Regions from separate parts of the Actinoplanes sp. NPDC051537 genome, predicted to be linked through region 1. Evidence: riboswitches for the same ligand, from Rfam matches in the RefSeq annotation. Region 1 holds a riboswitch; each other region holds the start of a gene.
The links. A riboswitch is a leader RNA that binds a small molecule or an ion and turns the genes downstream of it on or off. The one in region 1 is predicted to bind cyclic di-AMP.
Positions count from the first base shown of each region.

Region 2: linked by a shared signal. The riboswitch ahead of ACZ6TB_RS20430 (C40 family peptidase) and the one ahead of ACZ6TB_RS07255 (C40 family peptidase) in region 1 are both predicted to bind cyclic di-AMP.
Region 3: linked by a shared signal. The riboswitch ahead of ACZ6TB_RS32480 (C40 family peptidase) and the one ahead of ACZ6TB_RS07255 (C40 family peptidase) in region 1 are both predicted to bind cyclic di-AMP.
Region 4: linked by a shared signal. The riboswitch ahead of ACZ6TB_RS34970 (coiled-coil domain-containing protein) and the one ahead of ACZ6TB_RS07255 (C40 family peptidase) in region 1 are both predicted to bind cyclic di-AMP.

Region 1 is NZ_JBVJIU010000003.1:71,164-74,360, forward strand. It holds gene ACZ6TB_RS07245 (DEAD/DEAH box helicase) at 1-799, shown strand, start outside; gene ACZ6TB_RS07250 (Pr6Pr family membrane protein) at 796-1,488, shown strand; gene ACZ6TB_RS07255 (C40 family peptidase) at 1,570-2,076, opposite strand; cyclic di-AMP (ydaO/yuaA leader) riboswitch at 2,083-2,230, opposite strand; gene ACZ6TB_RS07260 (XdhC family protein) at 2,376-3,197, opposite strand, start outside.
Region 2 is NZ_JBVJIU010000008.1:32,059-35,255, reverse strand. It holds gene ACZ6TB_RS20435 (sigma-70 family RNA polymerase sigma factor) at 1-150, shown strand, start outside; gene ACZ6TB_RS20430 (C40 family peptidase) at 218-1,189, opposite strand; cyclic di-AMP (ydaO/yuaA leader) riboswitch at 1,204-1,354, opposite strand; gene ACZ6TB_RS20425 (DUF3817 domain-containing protein) at 1,521-1,838, opposite strand; gene ACZ6TB_RS20420 (hypothetical protein) at 1,849-2,256, opposite strand; gene ACZ6TB_RS20415 (DUF6158 family protein) at 2,284-2,559, shown strand; gene ACZ6TB_RS20410 (hypothetical protein) at 2,817-2,987, shown strand.
Region 3 is NZ_JBVJIU010000014.1:293,976-297,172, reverse strand. It holds gene ACZ6TB_RS32485 (M1 family metallopeptidase) at 1-723, shown strand, start outside; gene ACZ6TB_RS32480 (C40 family peptidase) at 814-1,809, opposite strand; cyclic di-AMP (ydaO/yuaA leader) riboswitch at 1,824-1,961, opposite strand; gene ACZ6TB_RS32475 (M56 family metallopeptidase) at 2,084-2,986, opposite strand; gene ACZ6TB_RS32470 (BlaI/MecI/CopY family transcriptional regulator) at 3,033-3,197, opposite strand, start outside.
Region 4 is NZ_JBVJIU010000016.1:215,645-218,841, forward strand. It holds gene ACZ6TB_RS34965 (glycoside hydrolase family 65 protein) at 1-96, shown strand, start outside; gene ACZ6TB_RS34970 (coiled-coil domain-containing protein) at 163-1,206, opposite strand; cyclic di-AMP (ydaO/yuaA leader) riboswitch at 1,216-1,352, opposite strand; cyclic di-AMP (ydaO/yuaA leader) riboswitch at 1,562-1,697, shown strand; gene ACZ6TB_RS34975 (coiled-coil domain-containing protein) at 1,701-2,705, shown strand; gene ACZ6TB_RS34980 (ABC transporter ATP-binding protein) at 2,728-3,197, opposite strand, start outside.

The sequences.
Region 1 (3,197 bases):
TCGTCATGGTGGCGGCCGGCGCGGCCGGCGAGGAGGCGGCAACACCGGCGAGGATGCCGAGATCGCGCTGCTCAAGGTGCGGATGCGGCAGCACCCGTGCCACGCCTGCCCCGAGCGGGAGGAGCACGCGCGGTGGGCCGAGCGGCGCCACCGGCTGCAGCGCGACACCGACGCCCTGCGCGACAAGGTGGCCGGGCGTACGGGTTCGCTGGCCCGCACGTTCGACCAGGTGTGCGCGGTCCTGCGCGGCCGCGGCTACCTCTCGCCGGACGGCGAGGTCACCGAGACCGGCCGCATGCTGGGCCGCATCTGGTCCGAGGCCGACCTGCTGGTCGCCGAGTGCCTGCGCCAGGGCGTCTGGGACGGCCTCCAGCCCGATGAGCTGGCCGCCGCGGTGTCCATGGTGCTCTACGAGTCGCGCCGCGAGGGCGACGACCGGGCCTCGGTGCCGAAGGGCGCGGTCACCTCCGCCGTCGACGCGTGCACCAAGCTGTGGGGTGAGATCGCCACCGACGAGGCCGACCACGGGCTTCAGCTCACCCGCGAGCCCGACCCCGGCTTCGTCTGGCCGATGTACCGCTGGGCGCGCGGCGAGCCGCTGGCCCGGGTGCTGGCGAGCGGGCACAACTACGACGCCGACATGCCGGCCGGTGACTTCGTGCGCTGGGCGCGGCAGGTGCTCGACCTGCTCGGCCAGGTCAAGGAGGCGCCGGCCGCCTCCGAGAGCGTGCGGGCCGCGGCCCGCAAGGCCATCGGCGCGGTCAACCGGGGCGTGCTGGCCTACCAGGGCGAGCTGTGACGGTCTACCGCACGCCGCAGTTCGGGCTGCGTGCGGTCATCGCCGGGTGCGGCGCGGCCGGGCTGCTGCTCGGCGATCACCGGGTCATCCACTACACGGCGCAGAGCAACCTGATCACGCTGGCCTACTTCACCGGCGCGCTCTACTGGATGGTCAAGCGGGCTACGGTCGAGCCGCCGGCGCCGCGGTGGCGCGGCGCGGTCACGCTGTGGATCCTGATCACCGGCCTGGTCTCGCATTTCCTGCTCAACCACGGGGCGAACCCGTTGCCGGGGCTGACCGCGGACGACCCGGCGACCGCGCTGACCAACTGGTCGCTGTTCCTCGTGCACTACGTGGTCCCGGTGCTGGTGCTGGCCGACTGGGTGGCGTTCGGGCCGCGCCGCCGGGTGCACTGGCGCGACATTCCGCTGTGGATCGCCTACCCGCTGGGCTACGGACTGATGATCGAGGTACGCGGCGGCCTGTTCCCGGCGGCGTCGGTGCGCTACCCGTATTTCTTCCTCGATCCCACCGGGCACGGGTACGGCTGGGTGGGTCTCCAGTTCCTGCAGCTGGGCGTGATGTTCGGGGTGCTGGGCGCGCTCGTGGTCGGCCTCGACCGGTCGATGTCCCGGGGTCGCGGCCCGGCGCCGGTGGAATCGGACGAAACCCGGCGCCGGCCCGAGACCGTCGACGCGGAAAGCTAGGCGACGCGGAGAGCTGGGCGACGCGGAAAGCTGGGCGAAGCGGAGAGCTGGGCGAAGCGGAGAACTGGGCGAGGCGGAGAGCTAGCCGACGCGGCCGAAGCGGACCTCGCGCGGGCTCCAGATCTTCGCGAGGCGCACCTTGTCGCCGGGCTTGGGGGCGTGCCAGACCAGGCCCCCGCCGGCGTAGACGGCCACGTGGTAGGCGTGCCGGCCGGTGACCCAGAAGACCAGGTCGCCGGGGCGGGCCGTGGCGCGGCTGACCGGGTGGGCGGCGTGGTACTGGGCGTTCGCGGTGCGGGGGAGCTTGATGTGGACCGCGCGGTAGGCGTAGGTGGTCAGGCCCGAGCAGTCGAACGCTCGCGGGCCGGCGGAGCCGTGGCGGTAGGGCTTGCCGTGCTGGGAGCGGGCCGCGGCCACCACGCGCGCGCCGCGCTCCTGAAGGAGGCGGGCGGCCGCGGCGGACGAATACCGGGCGGAGGCGGCCGGAGAGGCCGGAGCGGCCGCGGCGGGAGTGGCCTCGAAAGCCACGAAAGCGGCGAGAAGGGCGATCAGGGCAGCGACAACCGTGGAACGGACAGCAGAGAGCACGGAGGATCCTGGTCCTTCAACCGCCTGCGAGGTTAGCTGTCGGGTTGGGCCTGAAGGCGGCCCGTCGCGCGATGCGACCTCACCCCAAGCCGGCGCGATGGCCGGCGCAATCGGGTTCCCCGCTCCCGCCCACTGAAGTTTCCGATCGGAGACAGGTCATGGACCGCCGCGCGGTGGGCGGGACTCGGCGTCCCCGCGGCGGGTGGCGGCCACCGGCGAGAACGCGCGGTGGCAGCGCAAGAATCGATCGGGCCGGGAAACGGGATCCGGCAGCAAAACGAGCAGCCGCTACCGGATGGCTACCCGTGAATCGGGGCGTCGAGGCCGGTGAGGGGCAGACCGGACCCGCCCCAGGCGGTCGCGATGATCTCCGCCGCGATCGCGACGGCCGTCTCCTCGGGGGTGCGCGCGCCGAGGTCGAGACCGATCGGAGCGGACAACCGGGCCAACTGGGTCTCGGACACGCCCGCCTCGCGCAGTCGGCGCAGCCGGTCGGAATGGGTGCGGCGGCTGCCCATCACGCCGATGTAGCGCGCGGGCGTGCGCAACGCGACCTCGAGGAGCGGCACGTCGAACTTGGGATCGTGAGTCAGGACACAGAGCACGGTCCGCTCGTCGACCGACGTGGACTCCAGATAGTGGTGTGGCCACTGGACGATCAGCTCGTCCGCGCTCGGGAACCGCTTGCGGGTGGCGAAGACGGGACGGGCGTCGCAGACGGTGACGTGGTAGCCCAGGAAGCCGCCGATCCGGGCGACCGCGCCGGCGAAGTCGATGGCGCCGAAGACGATCATCCGGGGCGGGGGCAGGAACGTCTGCACGAAGACCTCGATGTCCTCGAGGCGCTGCTCGCCGTGCGAACCGAGGTGGACCGTGCCGGTGGCGCCGGCCGAGAGCATGCCGGCGGCCTGCTGCTCGGCGGCGCGGTCGAGGCCGGGGTCGCCGAGCGTGCCGACGACCTTGTCGGGCCAGATCACGAGCTGGTTGTCGGTCATCGAGACGGTGGCGACCGGGCGGCCGGACGCGAGGGCGGCCAGCACGTCGTCGAGGTCGGTGAGCGCGACCGAGGGCTGGACGAGCAGCTCGATGGTGCCGCCGCAGGTGAGACCGACCTCGAAGGC
Region 2 (3,197 bases), on a different contig from region 1:
CGGTACGGCCTCGAGGACGGCCGGGAGCACTCGCTGACCGAGGTGGCGTCGCGCTTCTCGCTCAGCCGGGAGCGCATCCGTCAGCTCGAGATCCAGGCGCTCGGCCGGCTGCGTGAGCTGGCTCGGGCCGAGGGCCTCCAGGCCGCCTGACCCCCCCGACGAGACGCGAAAGGCCGGTACCCCCTCGGGTACCGGCCTTCTTGATGTCCGCGTTCGGTTACTTCACCCGGCCGTAGCCGTACGGGGTCATGATGTTGATCGTCCGCTTCTTGATCGGCTCGCCCTCGCGGGACGCGTCGATGATCATGCCGCCGCCGACGTACAGGCCGACGTGGCCGAGGCTGCGATAGAACACCAGGTCGCCCGGTTGCAGCTGGGACTTGGTGATGCGGGCCGTGGCGCTGTACTGCGCGGCCGCGTTGTGCGGCAGCGACTTACCGGCCTTGGCCCAGGCGGCCATGGTCAGGCCCGAGCAGTCGAAGGTGTTGGGCCCGGAGTCGCCGTACCCGTAGTACGCCGGCTTGTTCGCCTGCACGTACGCGAAGTCGACCGCGATGCCCGCCGAGCCGGAGATGTTCGGCGCCTTGCCCGCGGCGCCCGAGACGCCGGTCTCGGTCGCGCTGCCGAACGCCTGCTCTCGCATGGCGCGCAGCTTCTTGATGTTGCTCTCGATCGTCTTCTTGCGCGTCGCCATCGCCTTGAGCTGCGCCTGCTGCTTGGCCTGCGTCGTCTTCAGCGCGGCCTGCCGCTCGGCGAAGGTCTGCGTGGTCTGCGCGTAGTCGTCGATGTCGCGCTGGTTCGACCGGCTGATCATGTCGAGGTAGCTCATCCGGTCGATCAGGCTGCTCTGGTCGCCGCCGAGCAGCGCGGTCATCGGACCGACCCGGCCCTGCATGTACGCGGTGGAGGCGACCGACTGGACCTGGGCCTCGGCGACCACCATCTTCGCCTTGGCCGGAGCGATCGACGCGGCCAGCTTCTTCTGGTCGTCGCCGGTCTTCTTCAGGTCGATGTTGAGCTTGTTGTACGACTCGGTGATGTCCTCGAGTTGGTTCGAGGCGGTCTCGATCTGCTTCTTGAGCTCGCTCTCGGACGGCGCCGCGTGTGCCGAGGTCGCCAGGGACCCGGTCAGCGCGATCGCCATGGCCGCGACCGCGAGAGACCGCAGGCTGGTGCGGGGGGTTGGCACCGGTTGCTAGACCTTTCTTCCGCTTGTGCCACCTACCGGGTTAGCTGACGGATTCGGGCGGAAGAAGGCCCTACCGCTGGAACAGCGGATTCACCCCAGGAACGCGGTTCCCCGGTTCGGCCGAGACGTGGGGGGCACGTCGCGCCGATTCGGCGGCGTTGGCCGGCGCCACCCGAGGGAAGTGGCTGCGGACCGAACCAACCGCATTAACTTATCGATGCGCGAAACAAAATCAAGGTCTCTGCGCGGGATTTAAGGTAAACGCCAGATATGCACCAATGATCCCGATAACGCATTGTCATTCGGCGAAGACTCGGCGTTATTCCGGCCGTCAAACGGGACTTTTCGCCAGCTCCGCGGGAACCCACGCGTTGGTGACCTTACGCTCGGCCCAGAACGAGAGGAAGGGGATCGTTCCGGCGGCCATGACGAGGAGCATCCGCAGGAACGGCCAGCCCGCCCGGCGCGCCAGATCGAACGTCAGCACCAGGTAGACCATGAAGAGGAAGCCGTGGGCCGGGCCGACGATCGCGACGACCGTGTCGTTGTCACCGAGATACTTCAGCGGCATGCCGACCAGCACGAGCGTGAGCAGGCAGACGCCGACGATCCACGCGATGATCCGGTAACGGATGAGGGCTCCCTGCACGATCCACTTCCTATTTCTTCGGCGAGTTTCCGGGGTAGTCCGTCGCCCGGGCGCCCGGGTGGGCCGCCAGCCAGGCGAGGTAGTCGTTGTACGCCTCCAGCTCCGGGTCGTCCTCGGCGGGTGGCGCCGCGACGGCGACCCGGACCGGCCGGCCGGCGGTGACCGGCGAGCCCGGGGGCCGCACCGGTGCATCCTCCTCGGGTGGCCGCGCCGGGCGCCGGGCGAGCTGCACCTCGCGCACCCAGAGGAAGGCGAAGAAGGCCGCGAAGACCGGCCACTCGAAGGTGTAGCCCCAGCTGAGCGTGTTGCCACCGCTGGCCCGGCTGAACTGCCACCAGCCCAGCCCGAGGCAGCCCACCACGGCGGCGAGCGCGAGGACGTGCCGGGCGATCCACGCCGGCGTCCACAGCCCCTTCATGCCCACGAGCGTACCGGCGGGTGTTTGATCGCCGTCCGCACGGGCAACGCTCCCTTACCGGCCCGACCAGCGGAGGTAGCGATGCTCGACAACGAGATCGGCGTGGACCCCGCCACGCTCGCGGACGACGACCTGTTCCGGGAGCTGACCAGTCTCTACCGCGCGCGCCTGGAGACGCTGCGGCACGGCCCCGACGCGGCCCTGGACAACCACTTCCGGCGCACGGCCGACCTGGAGACCGAGTACATGGCTCGCCACCCCGGCCGCGAGGTGGACCCGTCCCGCCTGACCCAGGCCTTCTGACCGCGACCGGAAGTGACTCAGGTCACAATCGCTCACGGAATCGGGCCGGGCGACCGACGGTTGAGAATAGATGTCGGTGTGTCCAGTGTCCCCGGGCCTCACCACTAATGCCTTCACGGAATACCGTTCGGCTGGAGCCGTGTCGTGCCACTCGCCGAGAGGCGACATGCACACCGACATCTCTTGCGCGGCCCCCGGGTTCTCCCGGGGGCCGCGCGGTGTTTCACGGCCCTTCGGGGCGGGGTACTTCGTCGATCATGACTGAGGACCGCATCGAGCAACGCGCCGCCGAACTGCTCCCCGAAGAGCGCGCGGCCGGCAGCGCCGACCCGCAGGCGCAGGCTGAGGCGATCCTCGCGGAGTCCGACGAGCGCGAGGACGACCCGGAGCCGCGGGAGAACCGGACCTCGGACGACACCACCCGGTAGGGGCATCGAACTTCCGTGTCTGTCGATGGTCATGGCATAGTGCCGGGCGTGTCTGCCCTGAATCGCCGGATTTCTGCCCCCAAACGTGGGCCCGCGCGCGTGCTGAGTCGTCTCACGCGTGCGCGTCGGCCGCGTCCGGCGGCTCTCAGCGACTCGGCTCCGCCGACTGATAGTCCAGGCTTGGGTAGCGACATGGCTCCGCCGACTGAT
Region 3 (3,197 bases), on a different contig from region 1:
TCCGGACGTACGGTCACCACCGCCGTGGGAAAGCAGGTGCGCGAGTTCGCCTGGGCCGCCGGGCCGTTCCGCAAGATCTCCGGAACGACGGCGGGTGGCGTCGCCGTCAACGTGTACTCGGTGAGCTCGATCAGCACCTCGAGCGCCAACTCGATGCTGAGCACCGCCAGGGCCGCCCTCGACGCGCACTCGGCCCGCTTCGGCGCCTACCCCTACGGCGAGGCCGACGTGGTGCTCGACAACGGCTACTGGTTCGGCGGCATGGAGTACCCGGGCTTCGTGCTCGACGTGATCAGCTCGACCGCCCTCGCGCACGAGCTCGCCCACCAGTGGTTCTACGGGATCGTGGGCGACGACGAGTACACGACGCCCTGGCTGGACGAGGGCTTCACCGACTACGCCACCGACCTCTACCGCGGCCTGACCGGCTCGGGCTGCGGCATCACCTGGCAGTCATCGGCCGAGAAGCTGACGAACTCGATGGCGTACTGGGACGCGCACTCCAGCCGCTACAGCACCGTGGTCTACGGCTACGGCAAGTGCACGCTGCACGACCTGCGCCGCCTGATCGGCACGACGGCGATGACCAACCTGCTCAAGTCGTACGCGGCGTCGCACTGGTACGGCGTCTCGACGGTGGCCGACTTCAAGGCCGCCGCGCAGGCCGCCGCCGGCTCGACCAGCCTCACCTCGTTCTGGGCCGCGCACCGGGTCGAGGGCTGAGAGGTCGGGGGCTGAGAGGTCGAGGGCTGGGACACAGCGAGGGCCGCCATCCCTGGCGGCCCTCGCTGCACGAAGCACGTACCGAGAAACTCAGCCCGGACGCCGGAAGCCGGCGATCGGTCCCACCTTGTCGAGCACCGCCATGCGCACATGGTCGCCCGTGTGCGGGGCGTGCACCACCTTGCCGCCACCGATGTAGATGGCGACGTGATGGAGACTGCCCGGATAGAAGAAGACCAGGTCGCCCGGTTGCAGCTCGTCCCGCGACACCGCCCTGCCCTCGTTCCACTGGTCTTTCGTGTAGTGGTCGAGGAAGACGCCGACGCTGGCCCACGCCGCCTTCGTCAGACCCGAGCAGTCGTAGCTGTTCGGGCCCTCGGAGCCGAAGACGTAGGGCTTGCCGACGAGGTCGCAGGCTCGCTGCGCCGCGCGGCCACCCTTGTCCTGGCTGTAGGTGACGGGACAGGCCCCGGTCTTGAACGGGCCGTCGGACTCGCCGGCCGCGCCGTACGCCGCGAGCCGCAGCTTCTGGAGCGAGTCGATCTTCTTCTGGATCGCGGCCTTCTGCTGCGCGAGCTGGCTGTCGCGCGCCGCGATCGACTTGGTCAGCACGTCGAGATCGGACTTCATGCCGGCGTACTTGTCACGCAGTTTCGCGACGCCGGCGATCTCGTCCTGCTGGTGACGGGCAAGCTGATCGAGGTACGTCAGCTTGTCGGTCAGCCCGGTGGGCGACCCGCTCACGATCATGGCGTTGAACGCGTTGGGCGAACCCTGCATGTACGCGTCGACGGCCATCCCCCGCACCTGAGACAGGGCAACATCCACCTGGATCTGGAGCGGGGTGAGCTGGGTGGTGAGCTTCTTCAGCTGAGTCTGGTTCTTGAGCAGCTTGCCGTGCACGTCGTTGTACTGCTCAATGACCGGCTCGAGCTCGTTCCACTGCTTGTCGATCTGGGCCTCGACGCTGGCCGGCGAGGGAGTCGCTTGCGCCACGGACGGTCCGGTGAAGACGATCCCGACCGCGGCGAGCGCGCAGGCGAGACTGCGCAGAACTGCGGCGCGGCGCGCCCCAATCCGTTTCACGTAGGTGCGTTATCCCTTCTTCCATCAAGCCGCCGACCGGGTTAGCTGACGGGTTCGGGCGGGAAGCGCGCCCGGCCGCAGGGGATCGCGGCTTCACCCCGACTACTCGGGTCCCCGGTTCGTCGCCATGGACGATTAGGCGGTGGTCCGTCAGATCGTCCGGATGGACGATGGGGGGCTGCCGAACCGGGGACCACCGTACTCCCGATCAAGTCGTTAACTGAAGCTGCCACGGCCAGGAAACTGCTTGCACCGTGCAGGCTACTCAGCGTGACTAGAACGGCCACGCCTCCAGGGCCTGGTCGAGCCAGGGCAGGACCAGGATCACTGTGGGTAGTACGAGCAGGGCCAGGGCGCCGGCCGCGACGGTCACGGTGAGGGCCGCGGACGACCGTGGCGGCGCCGCCAGACGGTCGAGACGGCGCGCCTGGTCGCCCTTCGCGGGACCGACATCCTCCGTCAGAGGGACGGCGTCGGTCAGGCGTTCCAGGGCGCCGCGGAGCGGCGCGGACCCGGTGCGGCGGCGTGCGGCATCGTCGGCCACCATCTCCAGCAGCAGATGTACGGCGTCCAGCGGCGCCCGGCTGCGCAACGGCGCCGGGACGGCGCGATAGAAGGCCGTGAACGACTCCATCACCACCTCGTGGCGGTGGCGCAGATGGGTCTGCTCGTGGGCGAGGACGGCCTCGACCTGAGGACGGTCGAGCAGCCGGAGCGCACCGTCGCTGAGCACCACGCGCGCCTCCCGGCCGGGCACGCAGTAGGCGAGCGGCAGGTTGCCCTGGAGCACGCGGACGTTGTCGTCGTCGAGCTCCTCGCGCTGCTCGGCGCGGTCGAGCAGGTCGACGAGCAGGCGGTGCCGGGCGCGGCGCTCGCGGGAGCGCTTGGTGACGCCGTAGAGCGACCAGAGCAGCCGCAGCACGATGGTCGCGGCCACGGCGAGGGCGCCGACCAGGGCGGCGGCGGTGACCGGCTTGCCGGCGCCGGCCGCGCGGGCCAGCTCTTCCGGGGCAGCGAGCACGACGCCGAGCGCGGAGAGCACGGCGGCCAGGGTGATCGCCTGCCACAGCAGCACCGCCGCGGCCGGCGCGCGGTCGGGCCAGCGGGCGTGGGCGAGGATGCCCGGAACGGCGAGCGACAGGGCCAGCCCGAGCGCGCCGAGCAGGAGCGCGGTCACCCGTCCCACCGCCCCGCCCGCCACCCACGAGCGGATCGGCGAGCCATCATTTCCGCTTGGTCACGGCCTCGAGCGCCGCCTTGAGGGCCTCGGGGGGCAGCCGGCCGACGAAGTAGGCGAGCGCCGCGTCCTGGTCGGTGCTCGCGCTCAGGGCGTCGAGCATCACCGACGCCGTCATCTCCTCGCGGGACTGCGTCGCGGCGTACCGATA
Region 4 (3,197 bases), on a different contig from region 1:
CCGGTGAGCGTGCCGATTCCGCCGGCCGGACCGGTGGGGCCGCCGCCGACCCAGCCGGCGGGCCGGGCCCCGGTGCGCCGGGCTCCGCAGGACTGACCGAAAACGACGAGGCCCTCCGCGATAAGTCGCGGAGGGCCTCGTCGTTTCGGCGCTTTTCGGCTCTTACAGCAGGGATACGTGCACGTGGTCCTTGTGGGCGCTCACACCGTGATAGGCGTGCCACTTGCCGGTCGCCGGGAACCAGATCTGCTGATACCAGATGACGTAGTAGATGCCCAACCGGTCGGCGTTGCGCACGAGGAACGCCATCAGGTTGTTGCCGTAATTCTTCATGTCGGCGTTGTGCGCGTTCGAGAAACCGCTCTTCTGCAGGGACCAGTCGCAGGCCCGGCCCTTCGGATGCTCGAACGGCCCGCCGTTGCGGTGACAGCCGACGAAGCGATTGAAGCCCGCCTTCTTCACCTCTTGGTAGAGGTGCAATGTACGCGCGGTGATGCAACCGTCGGTGGTGGGATCGTTGACGGTGCATTTCTCCGGGGAGAAACCGCCATCGGCGTTACGCGGGGCGGGCGCCGCGGTCTTCGACACCGCGTCGACGAAGCCGCCGGTGAGGCTCGTCCCGCCGACCAGCGTCAGCGCCTTCTCGGCCGAGTCCTTCTGCTTCTGCATCACGAGCAGGCTCGTCTTCTGCGCCTTCACCTCGGCGTCGAGCGCGGCCTTCTTGCTGTTGACCTCGTCGATCGCCGCGTTGAGCTCGTGCAGCTTCCGGTCGTGCAGCGTATTGATCTCCTCGAGGGAGACCGCCTTCTTCAGGAAGTCGCTCGACCCCTGGCTGCCGAGCAGGAAGCTCGCGGCGCCGAGGTGGCCGGTCTGGTACTGCTGCGAGGCGATCGCGTTGACCTCGGGGATCAGCGTGTTGCGCTTGGCCTCGGCCAGGTTGATCTGGACGGCCAGCAGCTTCTGGGCCGCTGTCGACTTCGTCACCGCGGCCTTCGCCTGCACGTACTTGCGGTTCGAGGACTCGAGCACGTCGTTGAGCGTCGCGTTCGCCTCGATGTCGTCATCGCCCTCGTCGGGAGTCGCCGACGTCCCTGAGGAGGTGTCGGGGTCGGCGCTCGCGGGGGCGGCCGGAGCCGCCGCCAGGAACGAGACAGCCACGAGCGGCGCCAGGGCAAGCGTGAGCCACCGGCGGGTTCGTACGGTCATCCAGCCAGGTTCCTTCCGGTTAACCGCCGACCGGGTTAGCTGACGGGTTCGGGACGGAAGCGATCCCTACCGCTCTCGCGGATTCACCCCATTGAGGAACGTTTGGTTCCCCGGCTCGCCTCGCGGCGATTAGGCGGTGGTCTGCCGGCGCCTCGGGGGCGGCGCCTTCGGCGGCAGAGCCGTCGGTGAGTTTACCCGAGAGTCGGGAACGCATCAGGGTCCAATAATCGATGAATGCAGTGAGCGGGCAAACACTTTCCGTCATGACGTGACCCATGGTCATCAATCAATCGCATACGGTACGAGAACTGTCGATCAATCGATCTTCTGGGTATCGTCGTTCCCGATCCCCGGCCGGGGATCGCCGCCTAATCGCCGCGAGGCGAGCCGGGGAACCAAACGTTTCCTCCTGGGGTGAATCCGCGCGAGCGGTAGGGAACTTCCGTCCCGAACCCGTCAGCTAACTCGGTCGGCGGCCGACGGAAGGAAAGAGTGTGCGGCACAAAACTGTCCGCCGCCGATTAGCGGCAACGCTCGCCCTGCTGATGGCCGTCGCCGGGCTCGCGTTCGCGGCCCCGGCCGCCGCGGCGCCGGGCGACAGCGGAGACGACGGCGAGGGCGGCTCCAAGACGCTGATCCAGCAGCTCGAGGCGGCCTCCAAGGGCTACCTCGTGGCCCGGGACGCGCTCGCCGCCTCGAAAACCCAGCAGGCCCAGCTCACCGCCCGGATCAAGCAGCTGGACGTCGAGGTCGCTCCCCTTCAGGCGACGGTCGACCAGATCGTCACGGAGGCCTACAAGTCCGGTCGCCTCGGGCCGATGAGCGCGCTGCTCACCGCCAGCTCGGGCGCCGGCTTCCTGGACCGGGCCGAGACGCTCGAGACGGTGGCGGTCAAGCAGCAAGCGGCGCTCTCCGACCTGCGGGCCAACCGTGACGAGCAGGCCAAGGCCAAGCTGGCGATCGACGCCACCATTCGTGACCAGCAGAAGCAGGTCAACGTGATGGCCAAGCGCAAGGTTCAGGCCGAGAGCGCGCTGAAGGCGGCCAACGCCGGGCAGGACGACCCGCAGCCCAGCGACGGCGGCAGCAGCAAGTCGGCGTCCTCGTTCTCGGGCGGCAGCGGCATGGTGGACGACCCGACCAGCGGTGGCCGCATCACCCAGCGCCTGCTCTTCGCGATGCGGCAGGCCCAGGCCGATGGGTTCACGCACTACGTGCACTGCTGGCGCGAGCAGAACAGCGGCGAGCATCCCAAGGGCCGGGCCTGCGACTTCGCGGCCGACAAGGGCGGGTTCGGCGGAGTGGCGACCGGCGCCAGCAAGACGTACGGGAACAACCTGGCCAACTACTTCATCAACAATTCCAGCAAGCTGGGTGTGCTCTACGTCATCTGGTTCCGGCGGATCTGGCTACCGTCGAGCGGCTGGAAGGCGTACAGCGGTGGCAACGGCGATCCGTCCAGCGATCACACGAACCACGTACACCTGTCGGTGATTTAGGGATTTATGGGAGTACGGGGCCTTACTTCTTCACGAAGGCCTCGTACTCCTTCATCACGTCGTCGGTCGGGCCGTCGGCCTTGATCACGCCGCTCTCGAGCCAGATGCTGCGCTCGCAGGTGTCCCGGATCGACTGCTCGCTGTGGCTGACCAGGAAGACCGTGCCGGCCTCGGCCCGCAGATCGCGAACCCGCTGCTCGCTGCGCTTGCGGAACTTCGCGTCGCCGGTGGCCAGCGCCTCGTCGATGAGCAGTACGTCGTGCTTCTTGGCCGCGGCGATCGCGAAGCGCAGCCGGGCGCCCATGCCGGACGAGTAGGTGCGCATCGGCAGCGAGCTGAAGTCGCCCCGCTCGTTGATGCCGGAGAACTCGATGATGTCGTTGACCTGGGCCTTGACCTCGGCCGGGGTCATGCCCATGGCCAGGCAGCCGAGCGTCACGTTGCGCTCGCCGGACAGGTCGTTCATCAGCGCCGCGTTCACGCCGAGCAGCG